DNA from 4 places in the Paenibacillus chartarius genome. Region 4 is predicted to be linked to each of the others. Evidence: riboswitches for the same ligand, from Rfam matches in the RefSeq annotation. Region 4 holds a riboswitch; each other region holds the start of a gene.

Region 1 (7,548 bases), on a different contig from region 4:
CCACGTATACGTTCCCGTCCGCTTCATCACGGAGACCCTCGGCTACATGTTAAGCTGGGACAGCCGAAACGGCATCGCAATCATTTGCAAGGACGGCAAGGATCACGCACCCGCCTGGATCGCTCCCGTCCCCGCTGCGGCTCCGCCGGCACCAGCAGCAGATCGAATCGGAGGGCTGATCGAAACGGCGAAATCGCTTACGGGCATCCGGTACGCCTGGGGCGGCACGACAACCGCAGGCTTTGACTGCTCCGGCTTCGTGAATTACGTGTACAGCCAATACGGGATTAACCTGCCCCGGACGTCCCGTGAAATGCTGGCTTCGTCCGGCACGCCGGCAGCCTCGTCCGACCTGCGCCAGGGCGACCTCGTCTTCTTCACGATCGGCCGGATCAGTCATGTCGGCATTTATTTGGGCAATGACGCCTTTATTTCAGCTACTTCGACACACGGCATTCACATCGATTCGCTGACGAGCAGCTACTGGGGTCCCAAATTTGTCGGCGCCAAGCGGGTCATTTAGTTCATTCCCCTCTCATGACAAGGCATGCTGTCTCATATGGTACAGTATAGACCTTATTGCGGAGGGGACGACGATGGCTTCTGTATTAATTGTGGACGACTCGTCTTTCATGCGGGTGCTGCTTAAAGAAATGATCGAACAGACGGGGCACGAGGTGGCGGGCGAGGCCGAGAACGGGCTCGAAGCCGTGTCGATGTACATCCGGCTTCGGCCCGATATCGTAACCATGAATATCGTTATGCCCGAGCTCTTCGGTATCGAAGCGGTGCGCAGAATTCGACAAGTCGATCCGCGGGCGAAGGTGATCATTTGTTCTGCGATGGGCAATTCGTACAACGTGGTGGAGGCGATTCAAGCCGGGGCGCTCGATTTTATCGTCAAGCCGTTCGACGCCGCCCGGTTGGGCGAATCGATCAAGCGGCTGATGAACCGGTTGTGATCGCTTAGCAGCCCATAAGCCAAATGTACTAATGTTAAATGACTTGTCACAAAAAAATACGGGACTTTTCGACTATATTCGTGTATAATGTGGAAAAAGCGACAAAGGCAAACTTGTTGAAAAGCAAGGACGCAAAGCTGCGGGCCTAAGGAGAAATCTAAGGCAGCCGGGCTGCCGAACGATGGGTCAGAGAGCTTTCCGCCATCCTTCGGGATGGTTTTTTTGCTGTAGACGCCGTTTTTTGATACAGACAAAGGAGCTCTTTTATGCGCAACCGCTGGTTATTTTCCTTAGGACACCTCTTAACCCCGATCATGATATGTATTGCTATGGCCCGGTCCGCGTTCGATTTGTCCTATGTATTTCTCATCGTTTTATCTTCGCTATGGGCGCTGATTTTAACCAGATGGGTGGACACCCAGGCTTTCAGCGGCCAAGCCCGCAAGCTCCCCGTTGCGCTGATGGTCATGGATATTTCTTTGCTGAGCCTTATTCTGGCCATTCCCGACTGGTCGGTATTTTCCCCGATTTGGATTATGCAAAGCATTCTGCTCTTATATGCCGTTGAGTACGGCTACCGCACCTCTGTTTTGTTCGGAGCGGCCATAATAGCTCTCGCTACGCTGTTCGAATTGAAGCTGAACGTGCCGTTGGAGCAGTTTGTAAGCGATCTCTTTCCATTTGTTTTAGTTGCCTCCCTTAACGTCGTCGTGATCGGGAAAGTGACGGACAAGCTGCAGCGGCTCGCCTATTGCGATACGCTCACGTCACTGCCGAACCGCACCTTCATGCAAGCGGCGCTTCAGGAATCGGTCGCCCAAGCCGCCGAGACGAAGCAGAAGGCCGCCTTCCTGTTGTTCGACTTGGACAGCTTCAAGCATGTCAACGACACACTCGGTCATGAAGCGGGCGACGAGCTGCTGCTGCAGGCTTCGGTGCGGCTGCGCAGCCAGCTGCCGCTTGGCGTAACGCTTGCCCGATTTGGCGGCGATGAATTTACGGCCATCATTTCCCCGTACGACCATGTGGACGATGTGCAGGAGGTCGCAGAGCTCATTCTGAACGCGCTCCGGGAACCGTTTCATATATCGGGTATTCCGCTGCACATCTCCGCCAGTATCGGGATTTCCCTCTATCCGCAGCATGCCGGAGATGCCGCAGAGCTGCTCAAGTATGCGGATGCGGCGATGTACAGCGCCAAGAAGCAGCGCAATCATTACGAGTTCTTCCGCCCTTCCGATGCCGCCGACTCGGCGGAGCGGCTGTTCCTGGAGTCCGACCTGACTGCGGCGCTCGGCCGGGGCGAATTTGAGCTGTATTACCAGCCGCAGATCCGCCACGGCTCCATTATCGGCTTCGAGGCGCTGCTTCGCTGGAATCATCCGACCCGCGGCCTCATTCCACCGGCTTCGTTCATTCCGCTGGCGGAGCAGCGCGGACATATTCTCGGCATCGGCAACTGGGTGCTTGTGACCGCATGCCGGCAGTTCCGGGACATGCTGGAGCAAGGGCATACGCTTGAACATATCGCCGTCAACATTTCGGTGTCGCAATTTTACCAGCTCCACTTCGTCCGCAACATCCATAATGCGCTGATCGAATCCGGTCTGGAGCCGCATTATTTGCAGCTGGAAATTACGGAAAGTGCAGCGATGAAGAATGTGCCGTATTTCATCGATACGTTGAACGAGCTGCATAAGCTCGGGATCAAGATAGCGATCGACGATTTCGGAACCGGCTATTCCTCGTTCAACTACTTGTCCCAGTTTCCATTGGATGCGCTTAAGATCGACCGCAGCTTTATTTGGAATATGGACAAGGGCGACAAGCACGTTTCCGTAGTAGGCGGCATTATTTTGATGGCATCGGCGCTGCAGCTCGACGTCGTCGCCGAAGGTGTCGAAACGCAGGAGCAGGCGCAGCTGCTGGAGGAGCTCGGCTGCACAGTCGCGCAGGGCTACTTGTACGGACGTCCGCTCCCGCTGCGGGAAGCGTACGCGCTTCTGGGCGAACCGGGGCAGCACGCAGCGGCCCTGACAGGCTAATGTCGCCTGCGCCGCAGCCACATACAGCATTGCGAAGAAGCATGACCCCGCTGGGTATTTCCCTGCGGGGTTTCTTTATGGCAAGCTACAAGTTTTGACAATTTCCCTCAAAAACACCTATATATAGCCGGGAAGCCGTTTACACCATTTTCCCGGTCGCGCTATAATAGATGCAACAAGTTTCCTCCCAAGAGGTGGATCAATTGAAAATACGGAATATTTTGTTCCTTCTGCTGTCGATCAGCTTAACGGCGTGCGGAGCCGCCAAACCTTCGTCCTCATCTCATGCTCAAGCTCATTCCGACCACAAGCCGACGCTCGATGTCAAGCTCGAGGTAAGCGGCAATCAAGTCACCGTCAAGCTTACGACCGATATGCTCATTGCTCCGGATAAGCTCGGCGCCGCCCGCAAGGAAGGAGAAGGACATATTCACATGTATCTGGACGACGGCGAGAAGATTGCAGTCGCCTCCGAGGTACAGGTATTCAAGGACTTAAGTCCCGGCCCGCACACGCTGCGCGTTTCCCTTCATAATAACGACCATACGCCTTACGACATTACCAAGTCGTTTGACTTCACCATCCAATAACTATGCTGCGATGAGGTGCCCGCTTTGTTGTTTCGTAGATTAAGTCTGCAGTCCAGAATGATTGCTCTTGTTACGGCGGTCACCTTCGTGATGATGTCGGTCATCGTATGGTTCGATTCTTACAGCTTGCAGAAATCGGTAGAGGAAACATACATCAGTCAACTGAACGGAATGACCATTGCGATCAACGGGCGATATGAGGAATCCCACAGCATCACCGATGTTCAGCAAATTTTCGATTATATCCAATATAAAAACAAGAACGTGCTGCAGCTCACATTGTATGGTAAGAAGTCCGTTCTGGCAGCTACGGACCGGGAGCGGATCGGACAGCCTACACCTCCCGCGATCCTGCAGACCGTGGAATCGGGCCGTACGTCGGTTACCCATATGCGGGACGAGGCTGACGGCGTGCCGAAGGACCTGCTCGCCGCACCGCTTAAGGAGGACGGCAATACGTTCGGGGCCATCGAGCTGCTGCTTGACACAACGGATACTTCAAAGCTTGTCCGGGAGCGCACGACACTGATCATCGCCGTAGGCTTGGCCGCAACACTCCTCCTCCTGTTCGTGCTGTCCGCCATTATTCGCACCATGCTCATCCGACCGCTGCTGCGCGTGCGGGAAGCCGCTCTGTCGGTCAAGCAAGGGCAAAATTACAAGGATATCCATCTCGACAACGCATCCCTGGAAATTCGCGAGGTCGCTTCCGCATTCAACGAAATGGTGCATAACCTCGAAGGCCGGTACAATGAGCTCGAGCAAGCGATGAACACCATTCGGCAAACCCAGAAGCAGCTGGTCGAATCGGAGAAAATGGTCGCGCTCGGCAACCTGGTTGCCGGCGTCTCGCACGAGATTAATACGCCGCTCGGAATCGGCGTTACGGCGGCATCGTACATCGACGAGAAATCGAAGGAGTTTGCAGCGCTCTACGAATCCAGCCGAATGAAACGCTCCGACCTGGAGGAGTATTTGAAGACGGTGCGCGAAACGACCGGCATGCTCCAGACGAACCTGGCCCGCGCCTCGGAGCTCGTCAAGAGCTTCAAGCAGGTCGCCGTCGACCGCTCCGCACAGATACGGCGAAGCTTCAACGTCAAGCAGTATGTTCAGGAAGTTCTGGTCAGCCTCAAGCCGAATCTCAAGCGGACGAAGCTTCAGGTTTCCGTGCAGGGCAGCGAATCGGCCGCCATTACCAGCGATCCCGGCGCACTCTCGCAAATCATTACGAACTTCATTATGAACTCCATTATTCACGCCTACGATGCCGATGCGGAAGGAACGATTCGGATCGATATCGCCGAAAGCGAGACCGGCGTTACGATCCGCTACTCCGATGACGGCAAGGGAATGCCCCCTGAAATCGTGGAGCAAATCTTCCATCCTTTCTTCACGACGAAACGCGGTGCCGGAGGTACGGGCCTCGGCATGCATATCGTCTACAACCTGGTTACGCAGTCCTTGGGCGGAACGATCCGATGCGAAAGCGAAGTCGGTGCGGGTACGACCTTTACGATCCATATTCCGATGAGCGAGGGAGAACTTTCATGACCCATAATCAAGACGACCTGCTGATATTCGCCGACGAAGACCCGGCCGGCCCGGACGAGCGTGAGCTTGCAACGGAGACGTGGAAACTGCTCATCGTCGACGACGAGCAGGAAGTTCACCAGCTGACCAAGCTGGTGCTGAGCGATTTCGTGTTTGACGACAAGCCTTTGGAGTTCCTAAGCGCCTACACCGAAGCGGAAGCCAAGCGCATCATCGAAGCGAATCCCGATACCGCTATTATTTTGCTGGATGTAGTTATGGACCAAGACGATTCCGGCCTGCGGATCGCCAAGTTCATTCGTGACGAATTAAAGTTCCGCCAGGTGCGGATCATCCTGCGGACCGGCCAGCCCGGTCAAGCTCCGGAACGGCTCGTAATTACGGATTACGATATTAACGATTATAAGGAAAAGACCGAGCTGACGACGCAGAAGCTGTTCACGACGATCATGGCGGCGCTCCGTTCATACCGGGACATTATGGTGATTGAGAACAACAAAATCGGCCTGGAGAAAATCATCAAATCGTCCGCAGCCTTGTTCGAGCTGCAATCGCTGAAGAAATTCGCCTCCGGCGTATTGACGCAGCTGACCTCGATTCTGAATCTGCATAAGAATGCGCTGCACTGCAACTCCTTCGCCGTAGCGAAGGGCCAGGAGGAAATTTATGTCCTTGCAGCAACGGGGGATTTCGCATCCGACGTGGAGAAACGGATCGACGAAATCGTTCCTGCGGCTGTGCTGAAGCTGATCGAGCAGTCGTTTCAGGAGAAGCGCTCCTACTTCTTTGAGGATCACTTCGTGAGCTATTTTCAGAGCAAAACCGGGATGGAAAATGTCATTTACTTCGACGGCTCCAAGAAGCTCAGCGAGCTGGACCGCTATTTGATCGAAATTTACTGCTCCAACGTGTCGGTCGCCTTCGAAAACATTTATTTGAATGAAGAGGTCGAGAACACGCAGAAAGAAATCATCTTCACATTAGGCGAAATCGCCGAGACGCGCTCGAAGGAAACCGGCTATCACGTCAAACGGGTGGCGGAATATTCGAAGCTGCTGGCGCTGCGCTACGGCCTTCCCGAAGAGGAAGCCGAGCTGATCCGGCTCGCATCGTCGATGCACGACGTCGGCAAGGTGGCGATCCCGGACGCCATCTTGAACAAGCCCGGCAAGCTGACTCCGGAAGAGTTCGAGGTCATCAAGAGCCATACGAGCATCGGCTTCTCCATGCTGAACCATTCCAACCGCAGCATCATTAACGCCGCCGCCATTATCGCCAATCAGCATCATGAAAAATATAACGGGCAGGGCTACCCGAACCGACTTGCCGGCGAAAACATCCATATTTACGGACGGATTACGGCGATAGCCGATGTCTTCGACGCGCTTGGCAGCGACCGGGTGTACAAGAAGGCATGGCCGCTCGACGACATTCTGGATTTGTTCCGGCGGGAACGCGGCGAGCACTTCGATCCGAAGCTGGTTGACATCTTCTTCGACTGCCTGCCGGACCTGCTGAAAATTCGCGATAAATATTCGGATACCAAGCTGTTCTAGGCAGATGGCGCAGGCGCAGTGTGCCATGTTCTCCGGCGAATCTTCCGAAAAGGCGAATCAATGGACATGCATCTTCCCGCCGGAAATGCCTGCGTAAATACAGCAATCTCTCAAACAGCCGCTTATCCAAGCTCGATGACTGCGAAAGTGCAGCCATTTGAAGTTTGATCAAAATGGCTGTACGTTTACATGAATCCATTTGCTCTGTTTATATCGAAAAAGAACCTTCAATTCCAAGCGTACCCTGGAAATGAAGGTTCTTTGCTTATGTTATCCGGATTGCAGCGGGACAATCGCGGCTGCGCTTCGGGGCTTCCGGCCGAAATACTGTCTAATTTACCCGAGCTGATATCCATATGACTATCATGACTGCGGGTCAACACCCATTTTACCTTTGACGGGACAATCAACCATCATCGCGGCCGTTCGCCGGAATACTCTATTATCATCTAACGCCGATCATTGATTGCCTAAGGAGTGACAAAGTGAAAACGGTACGGTTACGAACAAAGCGCACTCTTGCGAAGACCCGCTCGCAGCAGTCATCCGGGAGAACGGCTGGAGCCGCAAGTTCGGTTTCGAAAGGATTCGCAGGAGCACGATCGTCCTGGACAATCCGCCCTCAAGGGCTATATACCGCGACGAAGAAGTACTTGATTGCCCGGTATGGAAAAACTCGGTATACCCGCTATTACAAAGTTCATCACAGCGGCGACGTTACGAAGCTGTCCGACAGCAAGGGGCTCGATGCGCAGCCGCCGAAACATTTTCGCAGCACGACGTTCCAGGCTTCCCCGTGTTTCACGGCGCTCATTCCGAACGCTCGCGTCTGGGAGAAGAA
Region 2 (7,548 bases), on a different contig from region 4:
CGATGGTTAAACCGGGATTCCTCCAGCAAATTCATCAGCGTGCCGGCGCATCCCGCCTTCGGATCGGGGGAAGCGAATACGACCCGCGGCAGACGCGATTGGACGATGGCCCCGGCGCACATCGGGCACGGCTCGAGCGTGACGTACAGCGTACAGTCGAGCAATCTCCAGGCATCCAGCCGCTCGCTGGCTTCGCGGATCGCTATCATTTCCGCATGCAGCGTAGGATCCTTGGAGGTTTCCCGGAGGTTATGGCCTCTCCCGATAATCGCTCCATTCTTCACGATGACAGCTCCGATAGGTACTTCGCGCAGCGCTTCGGCTTTGCGGGCTTCGGCGATCGCCTCTCTCATCCAAAACTCGTGGTTCTCGTTCTCCACGTGTGGACAACTCCTCATCCTGATTTATCCCCATGTGGATAATCCACGAACAAGCATTCGTTGTTAACATGTTGTGGACAACCTTGTGGATAATCGTTATCAACAGGGTATAATCTTCCACTAATCATAGGGGAAGAGCCGCGGCTGCGCAAGCTTTCAGCTGGGCTGGGCAGCTGCCCGTACGGATTCCGAAGGCTGTGCATAAACTAGCAGGGGATAACTCTAACTCAACATGAGGGGGAAAATGCTATGGCATATGTTGGCAGCGGGACGCCGATCCTTGGCGCACCTACCATGACCGCCGATCAAATGCGCCAATATGTTCGCAGTGTGAACCCATCAGCTCCTGATTATGCAGAATTGTATTTATCCATTGGGCGCAGATACCATGTGCGCGGGGACCTCGCCTTCGCACAATCGATTTTGGAAACGAATTATTGGCGGTTCGGCGGTTCGGTGAACGCGTCGCAGAACAATTTTGCCGGCTTGGGAAGTACGTCGCGTACGGAAGCGGGGGCCTCCTTCCCGACTCCGGAGCTAGGTATCGAGGCTCAAATTCAGCACCTGTACGGGTACGCGACGGCGGCGCCGCTTCCGGCGGGGACGACGCTCGTCGATCCGCGGTTCTCGATTTTGCAATCGGCGGGCCTGCGGGGGACGGCACCGAACTGGGAGGATTTGAACGGCAAGTGGGCCGTACCGGGGACGACATATGGGCAAGATATTTTGCGGATCGGCGAACAAATGCAAGCCATTTCGACAGGTTCGGCCCCGACGGCGCCGGTAACGGATTGGAAGCAGGAGGCTATGCAATGGCTGTCCCGGCAGGGCTTGATCAATCAGCCGCACGACCCGGATGCCCCCTTAACCTGGGCTGAATTCGGCACCGTGCTGCGGAGGCTGACAGGCGGCGGTCAATAGCGCAGCATGCACATTTTATATAGGATCAAATTACTATAAAATTTCTTTGAATCGATTGAATTTGTGACTTGCAGTAGGTATACTTACAGTACAATCTAGTTCAGGATGCCTAATAACTTGTCGAATGAAATATGAATACCGATAATGGCAAACTTACCGAAAGGTAAGGACGCAAAGCCGAGGGTCTAAAGCTCAAACGAGTCATGATCGCCTGGTTACCGAAGTATGGCGTAGCTGCCGTTTCTTCGTAACCGGGCAGATCCTCAACAAGAGGATCTGGTCCGGGTTTTTATTTTGAAGAAGAGAGGTGGTTACCCAATGTCAGCTGTTCCAACCCCACCAATCCAAAGAAGCGTGAAAACTATGTCGGGCAATAAGCCAAATCCGTTCGGAATCAAATTGAACAGCAACACGGTCGTCATGAAGAAGGACTACGTCTCCACAGGCCAGCTGACCTATGTCGAAGGCGATATCATCGAGGTAGAAATGTCCGACCTGAAATCGTTTAATCTTGGCGACAAGGTGAAGATTACGATTTATTCCACCGGGGGCATTCATGTGTTCGAGTCGCATGTCGTGGCGAAGGCCAACGGTTCGCTCATTATCTTGAATCCGCCGGAAAATAATAATAAATTCGCGGAACGCCGGGAGCACCCGCGGATTGAAGTGGCGGAGGAAGGCCTGCTTCAGGCGATTACGGAAGCGAAGTCGCAGGAGCGCCGCGAGCTGGAAGAGCCGGTGAATCTGACGATCAATAACATCTCGATAAGCGGGATCGGGTTCTCCATGTTCGGTCATTTTGAGCTGGCGAATGCGACACAGCTGGAGATGGAGATGAAGCTGAGCAGTACAGTGCCGATCCAGGCGGAAATCGTGCGCCGCGAAAAGAAGGAGTACGGCTACTATTACGGAGCGCAGTTTACGAATATGTCCGCGGATCAGATGAACAGTCTGAGGGCGTATGTGTTGAAGCAGCAGGTGGAGACATATTACCGGACAAAGGAAGAGAACAAGAAGCGGGAAGCGCTGAATCAAGCGAAGGCTCAAGCCAAAGCGGCGCGAGCGTAACGGAAACGGCAGCGATTGCGGTGCATAAGGATAGCCCAGCCCAGGGAAAATAGGTCAGGACATGTGGCGGAACAGCCTTGGGAGGGTACATCGTTATGGAAATCGTTTCTCCAGTTCAGGAGCGGGCAGCAAGGAAAGCGTCGGACGATCACGACGGAACATGGAACTGGGATACGGTTCGTCGGCAATTCGAGCTATCTACGGATTACATACATTTAGGTGCGTCACAATTTATAGCTTCCCACCCGAAGCCGGTGAGGGAAGCTATTGTTCGTTATCGGGACAAGCTGGACAGCGATCCGGTTTCATACGTGCTGGATCACGAGAATCAGTATTCGCAATCGGTGCGGATTGCCGCGGCGCGGTATTTGGGGGTGGACGACCCTGGGCGGATAGCCCTAACCGACAGCACGACCATGGGGCTCGGACTGGTTTACCATGGATTTAAGCTAGGTCCGGGTGACGAGGTCATCGCGACCCAGCATGATCATTACAGTCATCTGGAAGCGATACGGCTGGCAGCGGAGCGGGCGGGGGGAAAACGCCGGTTTGTCGAATTGTACAAGGACTTGAGCCGGTTAACTGAGGAGCTGATCGTTGAATCGGTTACCGGAGCCATTACGGAGCGTACGAAAATATTGGCGTTAACCTGGGTGCATTCCAGTACGGGACTCAAGCTTCCGATTGCGAAAATTTGCCGTGCGGTCAAGGCGATGAATCGGGAGCGGGACGAGGAACGGCGTATCTGGGTCGTCGTAGACGGCGTACACGGCTTCGGAATCGAAACGGAGGAGTTTGGCGAGCTTGGCTGCGATGTGTTTGTCGCCGGCTGCCACAAGTGGCTGTACGGTCCCCGCGGGACCGGCCTGATCGCGGCTACGGAGGAAGCTTGGCAGATGATGCGGCCGACGATCCCGAGCTTTACGTACGTCATGGATGCGATGACATTCGGATTGCCAAGGCCGGAGAAGATGGACGGGCTGCAAATGACCCCGGGGGGCTTTCATTCCCTCGAGCATCGCTGGGCGCTCAAAGACGCTTTCGATTGGGTGGAATCGATCGGAAAGCTCCGCATTCGCAGCAGAGTGGCGGAGCTGCATCGGCAGGCTAAGGAAGGGTTGCGGGAAATTAACGGTGTTACGGTGCATACGCCGATGCAGGGCGAGCTGTCCTCGGGGATCGTCGCGTTCGAGGTTCAGGGGTATACGACCGAGCAAACGGTGAACCGGCTCAAAGAGAAGAAGATCATTGCGACGTCTTCGCCGTATCAGGTGAGCTACGCTCGTTTCACACCGGGTATTTATAATACTCCGGAGGAAGTGGAGCTTGGGCTGAAGGCGGTGCGGGAGCTTGCGAGGTGAGGAGCGCTTCCGGATGCCGGAATCACAGCGAAGGGTGACTTTGCGGCTCAGATACTATATAATTGTGTAGTTGAAGAGAGCAAGATTGCTAATTGGGCTGGGAGCGTGTCTATAGATGGCGTTAAAAGCAGGCATTGTCGGATTGCCGAACGTCGGTAAATCGACCTTATTCAATGCGATTACTCAAGCGGGGGCCGAATCGGCCAATTACCCGTTCTGTACGATTGATCCGAACGTCGGCGTCGTTGAAGTGCCGGACGAGCGTCTGCAGAAGCTGGCGGACATCGTGACACCGGAGCGCATTGTCCCGACGGCATTCGAATTCGTCGATATCGCGGGTCTGGTGGCCGGCGCAAGCAAGGGCGAAGGACTGGGGAACAAGTTTCTGGCGCATATCCGCGAGGTGGATGCGATCGTTCACGTCGTCCGCTGCTTCGAGGATGAGAATATTACGCACGTGGCAGGCAAGGTCGATCCGCTCGGCGACATTCAGACGATCAATCTGGAGCTTATCCTTGCGGACGTCGATACGGTGGAGAAGCGCATTGAACGCTCCCGTAAAAATATGAAGGGCGGAGACAAGAAGTACGCCCAAGAGGTCGAGTGCCTGGAACGCATCAAGGAGGCGCTTTACAACGACCAGCCGGCGCGCAGCGTCGAGCTGACGGACGAAGAGCGGCTGCTCGTGCGCGACCTGCACCTGATCACGATGAAGCCGGTGCTGTTCGCGGCGAACGTCAGCGAGGCCGAAGTGGCATCTGCGGACGACAATCCGTACGTACAGAAGGTGAAGGAGTACGCGGCCGCCGAAGGCGCGGAAGTGGTGCCGATCTCGGCCAAGGTCGAGTCGGAGATCGCCGAGCTGGAAGGCGAAGACAAGGAGATGTTCCTGGCGGAGCTGGGGCTGCAGGAATCGGGGCTGAACCGTCTGATTCGCGCGGCGTACAAGCTGCTTGGCTTGTATACGTATTTTACCGCGGGCGTGCAGGAGGTTCGCGCTTGGACGATTCGTCAAGGAACGAAAGCGCCGCAAGCGGCAGGTGTTATTCACTCCGACTTCGAACGCGGCTTTATCCGGGCGGAGGTTGTCGCTTACGAAGACCTCGTCGCGGCCGGTTCGATGAACGCGGCGAAGGAAAGAGGCCAGCTGCGGCTGGAAGGCAAAGAATACGTAGTGCAGGACGGGGACGTCATGCATTTCCGTTTTAACGTGTAAGATTATGGACGCCCGGGGATATGGACTTCTCGCGGCGTTTTTCATATGATGTAGGAACAGAATTTATCGATTAGAGGTGAACCGAACATGTTGGATCAATTGCAGGCTCTGGCCGACCGGTACGACAAGCTGAGCGAGCTGCTCTGCGATCCGGACGTCACGAGCGATACGAAACGGCTGCGCGAATATTCGAAGGAGCAGTCTGACCTTCAAGAAGCGTACGATGCATATATGGAGTATAAGACGGTACTGGAGCAGTATGACGCGGCAAAGCAGATGCAGCAGGAGAAGCTCGACGACGAGATGAAAGAGCTGGTCAAGATGGAGCTGGAGGAGCTCTCGACGCGGAAAGAGGAGCTGGAAGCGAAGCTGCACGTCCTTATGATGCCGAAGGACCCGAACGACGACAAGAACGTAATCGTCGAGATTCGCGGCGCGGCCGGCGGCGACGAGGCGGCGTTGTTCGCGGGCGATCTGTACCGGATGTATACGAAATATGCGGACGCGCAGGGTTGGCGGACGGAGGTGCTCGACGCGAACTTGAACGATCTCGGCGGCTTCAAGGAGATTGTGTTCCAGGTGAACGGCAAGGGCGCTTACAGCAAGCTGAAGTTCGAGAGCGGGGCGCACCGCGTGCAGCGGGTGCCGGTGACGGAGTCGGGCGGACGCATTCATACGTCGACGTCGACGGTCGTTGTGATGCCGGAGATGGAAGAGTTCGATATCGAGATTAAGGACAGCGATATTCGCGTCGATACGTTCTGCTCGAGCGGAGCGGGCGGACAGTCCGTGAACACGACGAAATCCGCTGTGCGCGTGACGCACGTGCCTACGGGCATTGTGGCGACCTGTCAGGACGGCAAATCCCAGAACGACAACAAGGTGAAGGCGCTGCAGGTATTGCGGGCGCGCATCTTTGACATGAAGCGGCAGGAAGAGGAAGCGAAGTATGCCGGCGAGCGGAAGAACAAGATCGGTACGGGCGATCGCAGCGAGCGGATCCGGACTTACAACTTCCCGCAGAGCCGCGTGACGGACCACCGAATCGGTCTTACGCTGCACAAGCTTGACATGGTGCTGAACGGGGATATGGACGAGATCGTAAATGCGTTGACGCTAGCGGCGCAAACGGATTCGCTGGATATCAAAGAAGAGGTATAAGCTGGGCGTTTGTGGCGCTATAGGGGCTGGGTGCAGTTGGTTTTGTGACGGCTGCTGATAGGCTTCCGGATAGCGGGGAATGGATGATTGGAATAGGGGGCGGCGGAAATCGGCGATTGGTCGGACGTGACGTATTTGAGCGGCCAGGGCGATGCGGATTGGACGCGGTCGAGTGCCGGGGGCGGCAAGACGATTCGCGAGGCATACGCCGAAGCGTGTACGTGGCTTGCCGGCCGCGGAGTAGCGGAGGCTGCCGCTAATGCTGAGCTGCTGCTGCAGGAGCTGTTAGGCTGGAGCCGGACAAAAATGCTGCTGAACTGGAGCGAGCCGTTTCCCGAAGATGAGAAAGGCCTTCAATGGCAGCAGTGGCTTGGCCGCAAAGCGATGGGCGAGCCGGTGCAGTATATTATCGGCGAGCAAACGTTCTATGGGCTGGATTTTCGTGTAGGGCCGGCGGTGCTGATCCCGCGGCCGGAGACGGAGCTGCTGGTCGAGCGGGTATTGAAGCTGGGCGCGCAGCTATGGCCGGACGCTCCCCGGGATGATGGTGCCGGCGGTGCGGCTGGCAGCAGCCGGGGTGCTGCGGTGGCGATGAGCGATGCAGGCGACGGAGAGCAGAGTAATGCGGCGGCGACGAGCGGCGGGGCTGCTGGAGGCGCGACGGCGCCGACGGTCGGCGGCGCTGCGGGCGCAGTCGCGGAGGAAAGTCCGGCGGCCCGGCGGCCGGTGCTCGGCGATGTCGGCACGGGTAGCGGTGCGATCCCGGTGACGATCGCCGTCAAGCGCCCGGATTGGCGCGTGTACGGCTCGGACATCTCCGCGGCGGCGCTGGAGATGGCCCGCGGCAACGCGGCGCGGCACGGCGCGCGCGTGGAATGGCTCGAGGGAGACCTCCTCGAGCCTTACATCAGCGGCGGGGTCGACCTCGACATCCTCGTGTCGAACCCGCCGTATATCCCGGCCGGCGACATGGCCGGGCTGCAGCCGGAGGTGCGGCTGTACGAGCCGCAGCTGGCGCTCGTCGGCGGTGAAGACGGGCTCGTCTTCTACCGCCGCCTGGCGGACGAGCTGCGGCGCCTGCCGCGCCTGCCGCAGCTCGTCGCCTTTGAGGTCGGCCAAGGCCAGGCCGACGGGGTGCTGGCGCTGCTGCAAAGCGTGCATGCGTGGCAAGAGAGCGAGATCGTGCTGGATCTCGCCGGCATTTCGCGGCACGTGATCGTGTACGACCGCGTCAGAGCATAGCGGAGAAGCCGTCTCGTCGAGAACGGCCGTTACGGTTAGGTAAATGGACCTCGGATCCCGCGGTGATATGGGAGACGAGGCCCTTTTTTTGATTTTAAGCGCTATGATTTATACCGCTTCGTTAAGTAAGTTGGCAAATATTTTACTGGGGAACACCGCCTGTGCAGTGAGGACGGCGAAAGCTGGTTCCTCTTCATAC
Region 3 (7,548 bases), on a different contig from region 4:
TGCAATATTTGGGAAAGCGTGTGAAGGAGGAAAAACTGGACAATGTCGAGTTAATTGAAGGAGCCATTGAATGTATTCCCCTGGCAGGACAAATCGCCGACCATGTGATCGCTTCATTCGTCTTACACGAAGTAGAACCTTTGGAAAAAGGACTCCAAGAAATGAGCAGAGTGCTAAAGCCGGGCGGAACAGTATTATGTATCGAATGGGAAAAAAAACAAACGGAACAAGGCCCTCCTCTCCGTCATCGAATACATTCCAATGAGCTTGCAGAAGCATTTGAAGAGAATGGGTTCTTGGTTGAAAAACTGACCTATCCTTCCGATCAGCACTATCTTATTGTTGCAAGGGCTTGTGCACATAACTGCTAAATACTGAAAATGCGGGGCGTATCATGAATTTCAATGGTTTGATGGGCTTGAAAAAAGTGCCTGATCGCATCATGGGCATGAATTCCCAAATGCTTTTTGACGGACTGATATTGCCCGAGGATTTGTTCGCCGGCACTGACAATTCGGTATATGGCATCCTGTTTAAGCGGTTTATTTTGAACGAGAAAATGTTCGATTCGCCGTCCTTTGGGGTTATATGGTTTATAAGCCATGATGACACCGGAAGTTCGCAACACATATCCGCCTTTCTGCTGAAACGGGTCCGGGGAAAAGACTTGCTCCAGGTTCGTTTCAAAGGCTTCAAGAATGAATCGCCCTTCCAGTTCTAGTGTAAACAATTCCGGGTTCGTCGGTATGATTTGATATAAATCTTCCACAGTTATGACTCCCGGAAGAATCGGGGCGCCGTACCTCCAACCATGAGACAAAGCGATATCGGCATCTATCGCATACAGGTACGCGTCGGTGATGAGACGGTCCATCGGCGTTTCATTCAAAAACATGCGATGAAGCGGTGTTTTCAGCTTGCCGATTTCTTCGCGCAGGAGCGTCTCGTAAGGTTGCTTGATCTCCCGGATAAGACGCGAGAATTCCGGGTCTTCTTCGTATTCGTCCGCGTAAAGCGGAATAAGTTGATGCCGAATATGGGTTATTTTTCCGTTTTCAAAGGAAATATCGATTCTTCCGAGAAACGAAGTGCTTGCCCCGGATTGGACAATCCATGTGTTATTTTGTCTGATTGGTTTGTCGATTCGATCATGACTATGCCCGCTTAAAATGATATCGATCCCTTCAATGCAGGATGCCGCTTTTATATCCAAAGGCAGTCCCATATGGCTGATCACCACGATAAGATCCGCTCGCTCCTTCTCCCGTAATTGATGAACCACTTTTCTCATATCGTCTATATTTAGCGAAAAAGTAAATCCTTCCGAGAAAGAAGGAGGCATCGTTTGATCTACAAAAGGATAAGTCCATCCCGTCAAACCGACCCGTATACCTTCGATTTCCCGAATCATATGCGAATGAAAAGGATTGACTTTGCCGGAGATTGGCTTGGCATTCATTGCCAATGCCGGTGCCGGAACTTGACTTATCAAAGAAAATAGCTGTTGGGGTCCGTAAGCAAAGTCCCAGTTCCCAGGTACCCAAGCATCGAGCGGCATTTGTCGGAGTAGCGGCAAGACGGCTTCACCCTTGGACAAAACTAGCGGTCCTGTACCATGAAACAAATCGCCCCCGTCAACAAACAGTACGTGGGGATGTTGTTGTTTTAAACATGTCACATAGCGGAAGATGCGTGAAAAGCCCCCGCAATGAATGTAGAACGGACGCGGATCGCCCCAGAAGAATTCCGGATGGGCGTCCAAACAACCGTGCGTGTCATTTTGTTGAATCAATACGAGTTCCACACTTAAGCCCCCTTGTTGAAGCATGTGATCCCAAGCTTATGGATAGTATGGGGAGTTCCAGCCTGTTTTTAAACCTTCTTTATCAGAACTTAACACAAGGCCGGTACGATCAAACGAAGAACATCCGGGAAGGGAGAGATGAGGATGTCGTTTGGGTACCGGGTTCTGGTTTGCGCCATTTTGATCCAAACTTATTTCGATTTGAAAACAAAGGCCCGGAAAGGAGGACGAAATTTCCAAATGCGACAAGAAGCGCTTGGCTTCTTGAAGACCGACTGGTTCGAAACGTTGTGTACCGCCATCGATCTTGATCCTTCCTTCGTAAGGAAGGAAATGCTCCGTGCTTCCGCCAATACCCGCAATAGGGCTCCCAGGATTAAAACATAAACAAAAGAAGGGACATGGCTGTCCCTTCCGCTCCGCGTTACTTGAGAACACTGCCGCCGAACACAAACCGATATTCCCAGTGCTTGCCTTCAATGCTATCGATTCTTACCCCGCCGGATTTCACGGAATACGTATGCAAAATCTTGCCATTCCCCAAGTAAATGCCGTTATGCGTGATTCGTTGTGCGGATTTGTCGATTCCGGAATAATTGGAACTTTTGCTTCCTTTATACGACATAAAGAACATGATGTCTCCTGGTTTCAAGTCTCGCCAATTCGTTGTTGTTTTTCCAATTTTTTTTACATATTCGGCTTGTGTCCGGGAATTGCCGGGAAGAATGATGCCGGCCCCGTCTTTAAACGCTTGTCGAACAAAGTCCGAGCAGTCGAAAGTCCTGGTATTGGAGCGGCTGGAACCAAATTCGTAAGGCGTTCCCAAATATTTTATACCGGCTTCAATCACGTTTTTGGCTGTGCCGGCAGCAGTTTGTGCGGTTTCACCGGAAGAGGCGCCTCCCACTGATATGTACCGGCTCTGTGTTGTGACATAACCGGTTTGCCCCTGGCCATCCTTGATTTTGTACCAATAGGGGTTCACCCGTTCCAAAATATTCACATGTTCACCTGCCTGCAAATAACGAATGCGCTCGCTGCTTAGGGAAGGCTTGTCCCGAAAATTGACACTTTTCACGATGACGGCATCACCCTTGGCCGCCGAAGCGGAGTCTTGTCCCAATGAAATCGTTCCGGCAATAAAAGTCGTTACAAACAGTGCCATAGCCAGTTTTTTCTTCATCAACTGCAATTCCTCCTTGTGGATTTGGATAATTCCCGCGGCGGAAAATATCGGCTCGCGGTCTAATCCAAGCCTATCACAGGAGATGCAGTGAACCTGGATGTACATTTTTCCAATCGCTTAATCATTTCTTTAAAAAGAAGCGTTATCCTCATCTGCAAGGAGGTGGGGGTTTGCGCAGCATTCAAATCGGTTCTTTTGTCTTGAACGGACAACTGATTTTGTATTTCAGTTTTGGGGCGGCGGGCTGGTTGATGTTACAATATCGGCTCCGAAACATGCCGGAGCGGGGGTTGATCTTGTCCTGCGTATCAAACGCATTCTGGCTGTGGCTGATCGTCTGGAAAGCGAGCTACCTGCTCTTTCATCCGGTTGAAGCCATCCAACAGCCTGTTTCTTTCATCTATTTCGATGGCGGGGAACGCGGGAAATGGATGGCAAGCCTGGTTGCCGCGGTCTATATTTGGCAGAAGGCTTTGAAGCAAAACATTCCTTTAAAAATGTGGGTCGACATTTTCATCACGTATGCATTCGCGGGTTGGTCGGCCTGCCAAGTGTTGTTATTCATGATCGGGGAGGAGCCGGCCTGGTTTCATGCGGCAAGCGCCGGATTAACAGCGGTTCTTTTCATGTCTTTCTTGTTTTCTTCAAGAGGATCCGATTCGCCAATAGGACTTGCATACGCCATTTGGTTCTCGATTGGACATGCGATGCTATGGTTTCTGGTCCCCGATCGTCCGATGTGGCTTTTGTCCTTCAGTAAACAGCAGTTGATTTTTCTGCTCGTTGCCACGGGTTTGACCGGATGGGCCTGGTTGGACGAGAAGGTGAAAAAAGGAGGTTCTCATGGATAATATTTCGGTTTTCGCAGCCTTTGCCGCGGGGATGCTATCCTTTTTATCCCCTTGCGTCTTTCCGCTCATTCCCGCTTACGTTTCCCATTTGACGGGCTCGTCCTTTCAAGATGGCAAACTGGTCGTGCATCGGGGGAAACTGATTGTTCAGTCTCTTAGTTTTATTGTGGGTTTTAGTCTCGTTTTCATCGCGATGGGGGCTTCGGCAAGCTTTATTGGCCGCTTCTTTGCCCAGGAACGCGATTTGATCCAAGAAATAAGCGGTCTGTTGATTATTGTGTTTGGTCTGCAAATGGCCGGATTATTAAATCTCCGGCTGTTGATGTCCGGTAAAACATGGGAAATCAAAACGAACAGGAGCCGCGGCGCAATCCGTTCGCTGCTTACCGGCGTGGCTTTTGGCGCCGGCTGGAGCCCCTGTGTAGGGTTGGCGTTGTCATCTATTTTGCTTCTGGCCGGGTCTGCCGAAACGCTGTGGAACGGGGTTGGGTTGTTGGCCGTGTATTCCCTCGGATTGGGTATTCCGTTTTTACTGATTTCATGGTTGCTGACGTATTCGCTGCAGTTCATGAAAAAAATGAACAGATGGATACCTCTCCTGTCCAAACTGAATGGCTGGCTGCTCATTGGGCTGGGGTTTCTGTTGTTTACCGGGCAATTGCAGAAGATCAGCGCCTGGCTATCCCAATATACGTTTTGGGAGATCAACTTTTAACGAGTGGAGATGAAACGGATGAAAAAAAGCATGATCGCTGTTCTGGTTTTGATAGGGCTCGTCGTTTATGGCGGATACGATTATTTTCACAAGTCTTCTTCAGAAACCGGAAAAATTGCGGAATCGGGGGAAGCAAACCTGGAGACGGGCATTCTGAAGGGGCAGCTTGCGCCGGAATTTTCGCTTACGGATTTGCAAGGGAATCCTGTTCACCTGTCTGATTTTAAGGGCAAGAAAGTGCTGGTCAATTTTTGGGCGACATGGTGTCCGCCGTGTCGGGTGGAAATGCCCCATATGCAAAAATTTTATGAGGATTACCAATCGAAAGACGTTGTGATTTTGGGTGTTAACCTGACACCTACCGAGGAAAATCCGGATAACGTACAAGCATTTGTGAAAGAGCAACAGCTCACGTTCCCCATCGTTCTGGACAAGGAAGGAGACGTCATGCAAACCTATCAGGTTGTCGCCTATCCCACGACATTCTTGCTGGACTCGGACGGAGTGATTCGGGAAAAGTTTCAGGGCGCGATTAATTACGACATTATGAAAGAAGCTGTTTCCAATATCAAATAAGACGGGAGAGGTTATGCCGCATGAGTCAATCGGTTAAAAAATTGATTTTGTTAACACTATCCGCTTGTCCGATGGGCCGCTCCATGAATACGGTCATCGGAGAATTGCTTGCCTGCAAAAAAGAGCTTGCATATGAAGTCGTCTATGTGGATGTTGACCATGAAACGACCAATCGATATCGCATTAAGATGAATCCCACCACGCTCTTTTTGGATGACAGCGGCGTTGAATTGTACCGTATTGAAGGTTTTAAAGAAACGGAAGAGGTATGGAACTTGATTAGACAGATAGAAGAAGGATCGCTGCGATCGGAAGCGCCGCGGGAAGAAAACCGGGAGACTACCGAAACTTACACGATCTATTTGTTCCAAAACGGCAACGCCGTTCCGGTGGAGACAACGGTGATCAACAAGACTTCCGTTAAAGCGCCAAGAATAACAACGATTCAACAATTGTTGCGCACCCGGCCTGAAGGATTTGACAATCCGTTTCCGGCAGACACTTCGCTTGAGCGGGTTTCCTTTCATCATGATTCTTGCGTCGTAACGCTCCGTTCGACAAATGAAGTGAGCATGGAAGAAACCGATCGGATGAAGACGTTGCTCAATCGTACCTTGGCGGCCTATGGAATTACCGATATCAAATTGGAATGGACGATTTCTCGTTAGCCAATCATGTAAGCAAAGAAGGTTTAAAAGCCTTTTATTATTCCAATGTCGGGTTACCATGGCAAATATCACTCAATTCTGCACTCATCGGTGGAGTTGAAATAGACGTGTCGCTAGATGTCACGATAATCTACCAAATATGATTTGAGAACAAAGACTATCTGGGCCTGAGGAAAAAAGTACTAAACTCTTTCAAGCGATTATTCGACAAATTCAAAAATTTCCCATTTTGGTTCTTGCCTGTTCCACAACCTGGTAATATAATAATAGGTAATAAGTCTGACTTGGATAATGGCAAACCTGTTCGAAAGGCAGGGACGCAAAGCCACGGGTCTTCTGCATAATATTATGCAATGATAGCCGGGTTACCCTACAGTCATCCAGAAGATACTACGTGTTTGGGGTAGTGTCTTTTTTGTTTTTTAGAAAAAATTGACGAAAGGAAGTGATCGTCTTCGATATGTCCTGGGATTAATGTGAGATCGAGGTCTTAGGAAATTCAAACTAACTGAGGGGAGATGTAATGAAGCACAGTAGAGATTTTTCGCAGTTTGACGGAATATTGGCCAATGGGGTGAATCATGCGGTTATTGATGTCGACAATACGATTACCAAAAGCAACATCGTACAGTTTTACTTGTTCATCAAGAGAGAACGCCTGAAGAACCGGCTGCTATGGTGGCTGTTTCTTGTTTACTGCTTGGCTGCGGCTCCATTCTATCTTGCAGTGGATCGTTTGTCGAGAGATTGGTTTAATCACGTATTTGTGCAAAGAAAGTTCGGGAAGTACGCCTATGAACAGCTAGAGAAATACGCTCAAAGGTATTTTGAAGAAATGCTCAAGAGGCAATTTATCGTTCCTGTGCACGATCTCATCTTTTATTTGAAGGAAAAAGGAGTTCAGGTCACGTTGTTGTCAACCAATTTCGATTTGATCGTAAAGCATTACGGAGCGTATTTTCAGGTTCCCTATGTATGTTTGCCCGTCGTTAAACAGGATTCGAGGATTCGAATCGACTTTTCTCAGCTGAAAGGATTTAAGCGCAATTACATCCAACGCTTGAATCCTGCAATGACGATGGCGATTGGAGATTCCAAGTACGATCTGCCGATGCTGGAGCATGTCCATTACCCGATCATCGTGGCAAACAAGAAAAAGAAATGGATGAAGTCGATACAGAGGGAGGCTGTCTTGATTCGAGCATAATTGAAGCCTCTGTCCACGACGGCGCTCCTCTTTAATCGGTAGTCAAAACGATTAAAGGAGTTGGACCGAATGGTCTTTGTACTCATTGCATTGTGGACGATTGCAGCCATTTTGCTGATTATCAATCCCAAAAATGAACCGACACGCTGGGCGGCATTTACCGCATTTACAGGCGGTGGCGGGGGATTGTCGCGCGCGGTAACCGAAACGATCTTGCCCTATCTGGAGCAGTATCAAATCTCTACGCCTTCCCTTGAAGCATTCTTATTAAAGATGCACATGTTCGGCTCGTTTATGAATCATAATGGACTTCCTTATTGTTTTTTGATGTTCGCCGTCAGCTACTCCGGGTTATTCCGCCGTAAAAAGAAAATGATCCTCGCAGGGGTGCTTCCCATCCCGATCATCGGGATGCTTTTCCTCACGTCGTTCACTCCCCCGATCCAGCATAACTTTCAAGCGCTGTTTTTTTGGTGCGTACCTTATCTGATCGTTGGTCTTATCCTGTTAACATACAGTTTTATGAAAGAGAAGAATCCGA
Region 4 (7,548 bases):
CGGCCTGTTTCGCACCGAATTTTTGTACATGGACCGCGACAGCGCGCCGTCTGAGGAGGAACAGTTCGATGTTTACCGACGAGTGGCGGAGAAGCTGGGCGGCAAACCGCTGATCATTCGTACGCTCGACATCGGCGGAGACAAGAGGCTCGATTATATGGCGCTGGCCAAAGAAGATAACCCGTTCCTCGGGTATCGGGCCATTCGCATTTCGCTTGACCGGACGGAGCTGTTCCGCACGCAGCTGCGAGCCGTACTGAGAGCCAGCCATTACGGCAATATCAAGATGATGTATCCGATGATCGCTTCTCTGGAAGAGGTGCGTGCCGCGAATGCGCATCTGGACTCGGTGAAGCGGGAGCTGACCGCTGAAGGGATTCCCTACAATGCCGCGATGGAGGTCGGGATCACGATTGAAGTTCCGGCGGCCGTTATGATTGCGGATGCTTTGGCGAAAGAGGCGGCCTTCTTCTCGATCGGGACGAACGATCTCGTCCAGTATGTGCTTGCAGTCGATCGGATGAACGAAACGATTGCCCATTTGTATGAGCCGTTCCATCCGGCTGTACTGCGGCTGCTCAACATGACGGTGGAGGCCGCGAAAAACGCCGGTATTCCCGTCGCCGTCTGCGGGGAGCTCGCCGGCGACGTCAAGGCGCTTCCAATTTGGCTTGGCCTTGGCATTGAGGAGCTGAGCATTTCGGTGCAGTCCATCCTTCAGGTTAAGGACAGGCTGCTGCAAAGCGATCAAGCGGAGTGCCGGAAGCTGCTCGAGGAGCTGCTCAAGCTGCCGACCGCTAAAGAAATTCATGAACGGCTAAGCGAAGCGGAAAGGCAGTATTCGGTGTCGGCATCGAGCTGCCGTGACTGAATGCTGCACATATTTTCATAAAAATCCGTTGCCAAACCGCTCGTTTATGGTACAATGGAAGTAGTTCCAAAGTTATACAAATCGTAAAGGGCAAACTTGGTGAAAATCAAGGACGCAAAGCCACAGGCCTAACGCGGCCGCATCGTTCGCCGATGCCCGCAAAGGCGGCTGGGTTGCCGAAATTTGTAGTGCATTTCCGGACCATACGGAGAGAGACTGCTCATTTCGGGAGCAGTTTTTATTTTTTTCCAAGAAGGGGTTTTGAGAATGCAAGGGACTTTCGTGCCAACTATGCCTGAACTCGTTCGATATCTCATTGACCAGCTGAAGCCGAACAAGGACGGCAGTACATGGAGATTATCGGCCGCAGCTTGTTCGGAGCAGTTGTTCTGGATGAAGCTGGGGACGGATAACGGCGAACAACATATGATGCTGGGCCTGCCTACGCACGTTGCGCAATATGTGCTGCCTCAGCTGGACGAGGCATCCGTACGCGAAGCCTGGAACGAACCTGAAGCGTTCTTAACCGATCTCGAGCAGCTGAGCAGGAGCTTGCCGAGCGGCAATCATAAGCTCGTCATCGCTCCTGTTCAGACTCCGTTTTATGGGGAAATACGCGTTACAGCTTCGTATTGAGTCGAATTCATTTGCCGGCCAAGGCGTCGCAGAACGCTTTCGCGTATGGCGGCAAGTCCGGCGGACGGCGTGCGGATACAAGATGTCCGTCAACGACAACCTCCTCGTCGAACCACACCGCGCCGGCATTCTCCATATCGTCGCGGATCCCCGGGGTTGACGTCACTTTGCGACCCTGTAAAATCTTCGCTGAGATAAGCACCCATCCGGCATGGCATATTTGTCCGATCGGCTTGCCGGACCGGTCCATCTCCCGAACGAGCTCCAGTACCTTCGGATAACGCCGCAGCTTGTCCGGCGCCCAGCCCCCCGGTACGAGCAAGCCGTCATAGTCCGCTGCGTTCACTTCATCAAAGGAAAAGTCGCTCCTCGCAGGAACACCATATTTGCCGGTATAAATTACGCCTTTCTCCGCACCCGCCAAGTGTACCTCCGCGCCTTCCTCGCGAACCCGGTAAACCGGATACCAAAGCTCCAAGTCTTCAAATTCCTCGTCGACCAAGCTTAAGACTTTCTTACCTGTCAGCCTCATGCGATCCCTCCGTCTGATGTTTCCATTATTGCGCCAATGCTTCGCTCCCATTTTACCATATGTCCCGTGTTGTCAAAAACTAACTGCGCTTCAGGAGCAGGAATATGCTCGTCCGAATCGAATATATCGGGTAACGGCGCTAAGCCCAATTTGCTTGGTGTGTGCTCTTTTCATGGGGGTCTGAAGGAGAGGATTTTGTGCAAAAGACTTGCAAGTGCGGATGTATGATGAATATCCGCCTACGCACCGTCATTTACCTGAACAAAGTAGATATCGAGAATGTCCCGATCTACACCTGCGATGCTTGTCAGCGAAGTGAAGTGCTGCCCAGCGTCAAAGCGGAGCTGACCGGTCTCATTGCCGATCTCGGCAACATGCCGGCGAAGAAGAAGCTGTCGTTTGACGAATTATCGGAAATTGCGTATCTCATGCGTAAGGTGTCGGAGAAGGAGCATCGAACCGACAGCATCGAGCGTATAGTGGAGGAGCGAATCAACGAGCTGCTTGACATTATGCTGATTGCCCAATCCCTCGGCGATGAGATCTGGATGGAAGAGATTCGGAAACGGCTTGCGCAAATTACCCAGCATTCGTTATCGGCCTAAACGGGACTTATGAAAAGTCCTATTTGGTTTTCATTGCAAGAAGGCGCATTTTGTCGTATCATTATCGTAAATGTAAAGTGTGCGCTTATTATTTTACGATAAATGGAGAGAGAGCCAACGTGACAGTTACGATTTACGATGTTGCCAGAGAGGCCGGGGTTTCCATGGCGACTGTATCCCGAGTCGTCAATAATAATCCGAATGTAAAGCCGCAAACGCGCAAGAAAGTGTTCGAGGCAATCGAGAGACTCGGTTATCGGCCTAATGCCGTAGCTCGAGGCCTCGCGAGCAAGAAGACGACGACGGTCGGTGTCGTCATTCCGGACATTTCGAACTCGATCTTTGCGGAAGTCGCCCGCGGCATTGAAGATATTGCGAACATGTATCACTATAATATTATTTTGTGTAACTCGGACAAGCGCAAGGAAAAAGAGATTCGTGTCGTCAATACGCTGCTGGAGAAGCAGGTGGACGGGCTCTTGTTCATGGGCGGCGTCGTAACGGATGACCATCTGCAAGCGTTTAAAACCGCTTCCGTTCCGGTTGTTTTGTGTGCCACGGCTGACGAGAAGAAGACGATGCCTTCCGTCGATATCGATCATGAAGGAGCTGCGTTCGACGCCGTGAACGAGCTCATTCGGGAAGGGCACCGCGATATCGCTATGATTACAGGTACGCTGCAAGACCCGGCGAACGGCTACGCCCGTTACCAAGGCTACAAGCGCGCATTGGAAGAGGCTGGAATCCAGGTTCGCGAGCAGTTCGTTCGTGTCGGCAACTATCGGTACGAATCGGGCATGGAAGCGGCAAAATATTTCTTGGAGCAGGAGCAGCGTCCGACAGCGATCTTCTCCGCAACGGACGAGATGGCGATCGGAGCGATCCATGCGATCCAGGATCAAGGGCTCAGGGTACCGGAAGATGTATCGGTCATTTCGATCGACAACATCCGGATGGCATCAATGGTTCGTCCGCAATTGACGACGGTCGCTCAGCCCATGTACGATATCGGTGCGGTATCGATGCGGCTGTTGACGAAGCTGATGAACAAAGATGCCGTAGAGCAGTCGCAAGTCGTTCTGCCGCACGAAATTATTCGCCGCAAATCAACGCGCAGCAGCGTGTAATTCGGCTAACAATGCCGCTTTGCGAAGCCTTCGCAGAGCGGCATTCGCATGCCCGCATGCAAGCAAACTTATCCGGGAACAGTGTATCGAGGAAGGGGACAGACGCGTATGGCATGGAAGAAGCTCGGATTGATCGGAGCGATGAATGAGGAGATTGAGCTGCTCGTTCAACATATGGATAACGTGACGGAGACGGAAAGGGCTGGCATCGTTTACCGGGAAGGCCGTTTTCAAGGCAAAGACGTTGTCGTCTGCCGCTCCGGCGTCGGCAAAGTGAATGCAGCGGTATGCACGCAAATTTTGATCGACCGCTATGGCGTCGATGCGGTTATTTTCACCGGTGTGGCGGGGGCTTTGGATCCGGAGCTCAACATTGGGGATATCGTCGTTTCGACAGAATGTATGCAGCACGATATGGACGTTACGGCGCTTGGCTTTGAGCGGGGCGTCATCCCTTACGAACGGACGTCGGTATTTGCGGCGGACGCGGCGCTGGCCGAACTTGCTTATGCCGCAAGCGCAGCATTGTTCCCGGGCAAATCGAAACAAGGTCGGGTGCTGTCCGGTGACCAGTTCGTGGCGAGCCGGGATACGGTGCGAGAGCTTCATGAACAGCTGAAAGGCACCTGCACGGAGATGGAAGGTGCTTCTGTGGCGCAAGTATGCTCGATGAACGGCATCCCTTATGTCGTGATCCGCTCGATGTCCGACAAGGCCGACGGTTCGGCCCATGTGAACTTTGCCGAGTTTACGGTGCTGGCATCGGAAAATTCCTACCGTATCGTCGAAGAGATGCTGAAACGCATGTAAGTGAAGAGAGCCCGTTCGGCTGCAGACTGCCGGACGGGCTCTTTTACGTATCATGATAAATACATGAGTGCGAGTTCTTTTACTTGCCGATTTCGTTCCTCAATGGCCTGTCTTCGGGGGATCGGTGTCCATTGTCCGACCGGATCGAGCCATGTACCGGGCAGCGGATCGGGGCTGGCGCCTTGCCAAGCTTGCAGCCAATCCGCGGGGAGCGGTAGCAGAGGGTCGGCAGCTAGCTGCTCCACCAGCGGATGGTCGGTCATGACCAGCCATAGCAAACTCCAGGCCCGCGGTACGACGCGCCATATATCGTAACCTCCGCCTCCGAGAGCAATCCAGCGGCCGCCGCAATGGTCCAGCGCCGCCTTACGGATCAGGCGCGGCATGTCGCGGTATATGCGCATCGAGCAGTGGACATGAGCCAGCGGATCGCTGGCATGGGCGTCGCAGCCGTGCTGCGAGACGATGACATCGGGCTGAAATCGACGTACGGTCGCCTGAAGCACCTCTGCAAAGCAGTCCATCCATGATTCGTCTTCGGTATAAGGCTCGACGGGCATATTGATGGACGTGCCGAAGGCTTCGCCTTCTCCGCGTTCGGTTACGTCCCCCGTACCCGGAAACAAATACTTGCCGGTCTCGTGAATGGACAGCGTGCACACGTTCGGGTCGGCGTAAAAGCACCATTGGACGCCGTCGCCGTGATGAACGTCCGTATCGATATACAAGACTCGTGCCTGATACTTCTCGCGTATATGGGCGATCGCTGCGGAAGCGTCGTTGTATACGCAGAAGCCTGCGCCTTTGCCGTGCAGAGCGTGATGCAAGCCTCCGGCAAGGTGAAGGGCATGTTCCGCAGCGCCGGACATCACTTGCTCGGCGGCAGCGATCGAACCGCCTACGACGTAAGAGGTTATATCATGCATCCCGGGAAAATAAGGCGTATCCTCGGTATCCAATCCATAGCGCCCGGACAGCCGAATCCAATGCTCGTCGGGCTCGGGCTTGCTCAGCTGCCGCACCGCTTCGATATAGGCGGCACTGTGTACGCGCAGCAGTTCCGCTTCCGTGGCAAGCTGCGGAGCGACGATCGCTTCCGGAGGCAGCGCGGCAGCCCGCCGCAGCAAATCTACGGTCAGGAGCAGTCTCCTCTGGTTGAACGGATGGGTATCGTGAAAATGGTATCGCGTTTCGTTCTCGTTATATATAAAACGGGAGCGGGGCTTCATGGCTTCAAACTCCTTTGGTCAGCGAGGAACGCTTCGTTCATCAATACATGAACCGCTGCTGGAAGCGGATTCGGTCGAATTGCTCGACGGAAGATAAGGGGACTTTCTTTCCGATACGCACCATCAAGCAGTTTGCCGGGTGGGAGCAAATTTCCGGATCGTCGGTGGCATACCAAACCATGTCGACCGATTTCATCAGCTTCTCCATCATCGCACGATATTCCCATACGGATAGCTTGCTCTTCTCCAAATCCCAATGCCAATAATACTCAGTAGTAAACGTAATGACATTCTCCAGCTGCTCTTCCGCAAAAGCATGCTGAATCATCTTCTTGCCAAGGCCGATGGACCGGTACTCGTCGGCGACCTCAATCGCACCCAATTCAATAAGATCGGGCATATTGCCTTGCGACCATCGTTCAATCGGGTCGGGGTAATGAAACGTAACATAACCGACAATGGTTTCGCCGTCTATAGCCGCAATAATGCGTCCTTCCGGCAGGCCGGCAATTTCGATCAGAGCTTCGAGCTGCTCCTTCGGACGGCGAAACGCATCGAGCGAGGGGTGCATGCCAAGCTTTCCCAGCTCCTCCGGCGGGATCGGGCCTGCAATGACGATGCCATTCGGGTAGCGCTCCGTCAGCAAAGTTTGAGTCCGGTATATTTTGATATGCTCCATAGCGGGAATGCTCCTTCTGGACGTAGCGATCATCTTGACGAACCGAAACCATCGAAACATATGGACGGGTAACTCCAATTTGGCGGGATGTGCCGTTTAGTACACTTATAACAAATTTTTGTCCCGCTGGGAAGGGGCGATTCGGGGCACGGAAGGAGGTACACTTAGCGTGTAGGGCAAAATGGAGTTTTATCCCATGAAATACATAGGCGTATGGACATCTGTGTGCTATAATAAGTTTGTTATATTCGTAATTCCTGGATTTGAACTCATACGAAGAAGCAACGGTATTTTAAATGTAAGCGTTTAATTTTTGATGGGAGGTTGTCCGTGTGAGCCAGTTGAAAGGTGAAGTTGTTGAAGTTACAGCACAGCATCCGAATATGAACAATTACGAGGAAACTCGTCTAACCTTTGATTGGAAGCAAGTGGAGGATTCGTTCTCTTGGTCGACAACCGGCAAAATCAATATGGCCTACGAAGCGATCGATCGCCATGCCGCATCCGGGCGCGCGGAGAAAATCGCCCTCCATTACAGCGATCCGCAGCGGGATGAATCGTATACCTTCGCGGATATGAAGCGCGAGTCCGACAAGTTCGGCAACGTGCTGCGCGGTCTCGGCGTAGCCAAGGGCGATCGCGTCTTTATTTTCATGCCGCGTACGCCTGAGCTGTACTTCGCACTTCTGGGGGCGATCAAAGTCGGCGCCGTCGTCGGACCGCTGTTCGAGGCCTTCATGGAAACGGCCGTTCGTGACCGTTTGCAGGACAGCGAGGCAGTCGCCATCGTCACAACGCCGGCTCTGCTGTCACGCGTTCCGGTTGCTGAGCTGCCGAATCTGAAGCATATCATTTTAGTCGGTCAAGATGTGCAGGCAGAGGAAGGGCAGGTCGATTTCCACAAGGAGATGGCGCAAGCGTCCGACAGCCTCGATATCGAGTGGGTTGACCGCGAGGATGGTCTGATTCTGCACTATACATCCGGCTCAACGGGTAAACCGAAGGGCGTCTACCATGTCCACAATGCGATGATTCAGCACTATTACACGGGGCGCGTCG

What was found. A riboswitch is a leader RNA that binds a small molecule or an ion and turns the genes downstream of it on or off. The one in region 4 is predicted to bind cyclic di-GMP.
Region 1: it holds a riboswitch for cyclic di-GMP, as region 4 does, so the genes downstream of both, ACFFK0_RS16340 (putative bifunctional diguanylate cyclase/phosphodiesterase) here and ACFFK0_RS12065 (hypothetical protein) in region 4, are expected to answer to the same signal.
Region 2: it holds a riboswitch for cyclic di-GMP, as region 4 does, so the genes downstream of both, ACFFK0_RS28915 (flagellar brake protein) here and ACFFK0_RS12065 (hypothetical protein) in region 4, are expected to answer to the same signal.
Region 3: it holds a riboswitch for cyclic di-GMP, as region 4 does, so the genes downstream of both, ACFFK0_RS14055 (haloacid dehalogenase-like hydrolase) here and ACFFK0_RS12065 (hypothetical protein) in region 4, are expected to answer to the same signal.

What each region holds. Positions count from the first base shown of each region.
Region 1 is NZ_JBHLWN010000067.1:83,583-91,130, forward strand. It holds gene ACFFK0_RS16330 (C40 family peptidase) at 1-523, shown strand, start outside; gene ACFFK0_RS16335 (response regulator) at 597-962, shown strand; cyclic di-GMP riboswitch class I at 1,059-1,141, shown strand; gene ACFFK0_RS16340 (putative bifunctional diguanylate cyclase/phosphodiesterase) at 1,229-3,007, shown strand; gene ACFFK0_RS16345 (hypothetical protein) at 3,211-3,597, shown strand; gene ACFFK0_RS16350 (sensor histidine kinase) at 3,625-5,151, shown strand; gene ACFFK0_RS16355 (DUF3369 domain-containing protein) at 5,148-6,707, shown strand; gene ACFFK0_RS16360 (glycosyltransferase family 61 protein) at 7,193-7,548, shown strand, end outside.
Region 2 is NZ_JBHLWN010000120.1:40,710-48,257, reverse strand. It holds gene tadA (tRNA adenosine(34) deaminase TadA) at 1-398, opposite strand, end outside; gene ACFFK0_RS28920 (glucosaminidase domain-containing protein) at 630-1,301, shown strand; cyclic di-GMP riboswitch class I at 1,438-1,524, shown strand; gene ACFFK0_RS28915 (flagellar brake protein) at 1,665-2,369, shown strand; gene ACFFK0_RS28910 (aminotransferase class V-fold PLP-dependent enzyme) at 2,465-3,730, shown strand; gene ychF (redox-regulated ATPase YchF) at 3,846-4,946, shown strand; gene prfA (peptide chain release factor 1) at 5,034-6,107, shown strand; gene ACFFK0_RS28895 (N5-glutamine methyltransferase family protein) at 6,234-7,349, shown strand.
Region 3 is NZ_JBHLWN010000054.1:22,735-30,282, forward strand. It holds gene ACFFK0_RS14020 (class I SAM-dependent methyltransferase) at 1-371, shown strand, start outside; gene ACFFK0_RS14025 (bifunctional metallophosphatase/5'-nucleotidase) at 368-1,804, opposite strand; gene ACFFK0_RS14030 (C40 family peptidase) at 2,229-2,987, opposite strand; gene ACFFK0_RS14035 (hypothetical protein) at 3,161-3,841, shown strand; gene ACFFK0_RS14040 (cytochrome c biogenesis CcdA family protein) at 3,834-4,556, shown strand; gene ACFFK0_RS14045 (TlpA disulfide reductase family protein) at 4,575-5,132, shown strand; gene ACFFK0_RS14050 (thioredoxin family protein) at 5,153-5,800, shown strand; cyclic di-GMP riboswitch class I at 6,084-6,173, shown strand; gene ACFFK0_RS14055 (haloacid dehalogenase-like hydrolase) at 6,324-7,007, shown strand; gene ACFFK0_RS14060 (sensor histidine kinase) at 7,077-7,548, shown strand, end outside.
Region 4 is NZ_JBHLWN010000046.1:93,999-101,546, forward strand. It holds gene ptsP (phosphoenolpyruvate--protein phosphotransferase) at 1-871, shown strand, start outside; cyclic di-GMP riboswitch class I at 951-1,052, shown strand; gene ACFFK0_RS12065 (hypothetical protein) at 1,139-1,507, shown strand; gene ACFFK0_RS12070 (type 1 glutamine amidotransferase domain-containing protein) at 1,515-2,039, opposite strand; gene ACFFK0_RS12075 (hypothetical protein) at 2,264-2,644, shown strand; gene ccpA (catabolite control protein A) at 2,764-3,771, shown strand; gene ACFFK0_RS12085 (5'-methylthioadenosine/adenosylhomocysteine nucleosidase) at 3,880-4,581, shown strand; gene ACFFK0_RS12090 (acetoin utilization protein AcuC) at 4,632-5,810, opposite strand; gene ACFFK0_RS12095 (GNAT family N-acetyltransferase) at 5,851-6,489, opposite strand; gene acsA (acetate--CoA ligase) at 6,822-7,548, shown strand, end outside.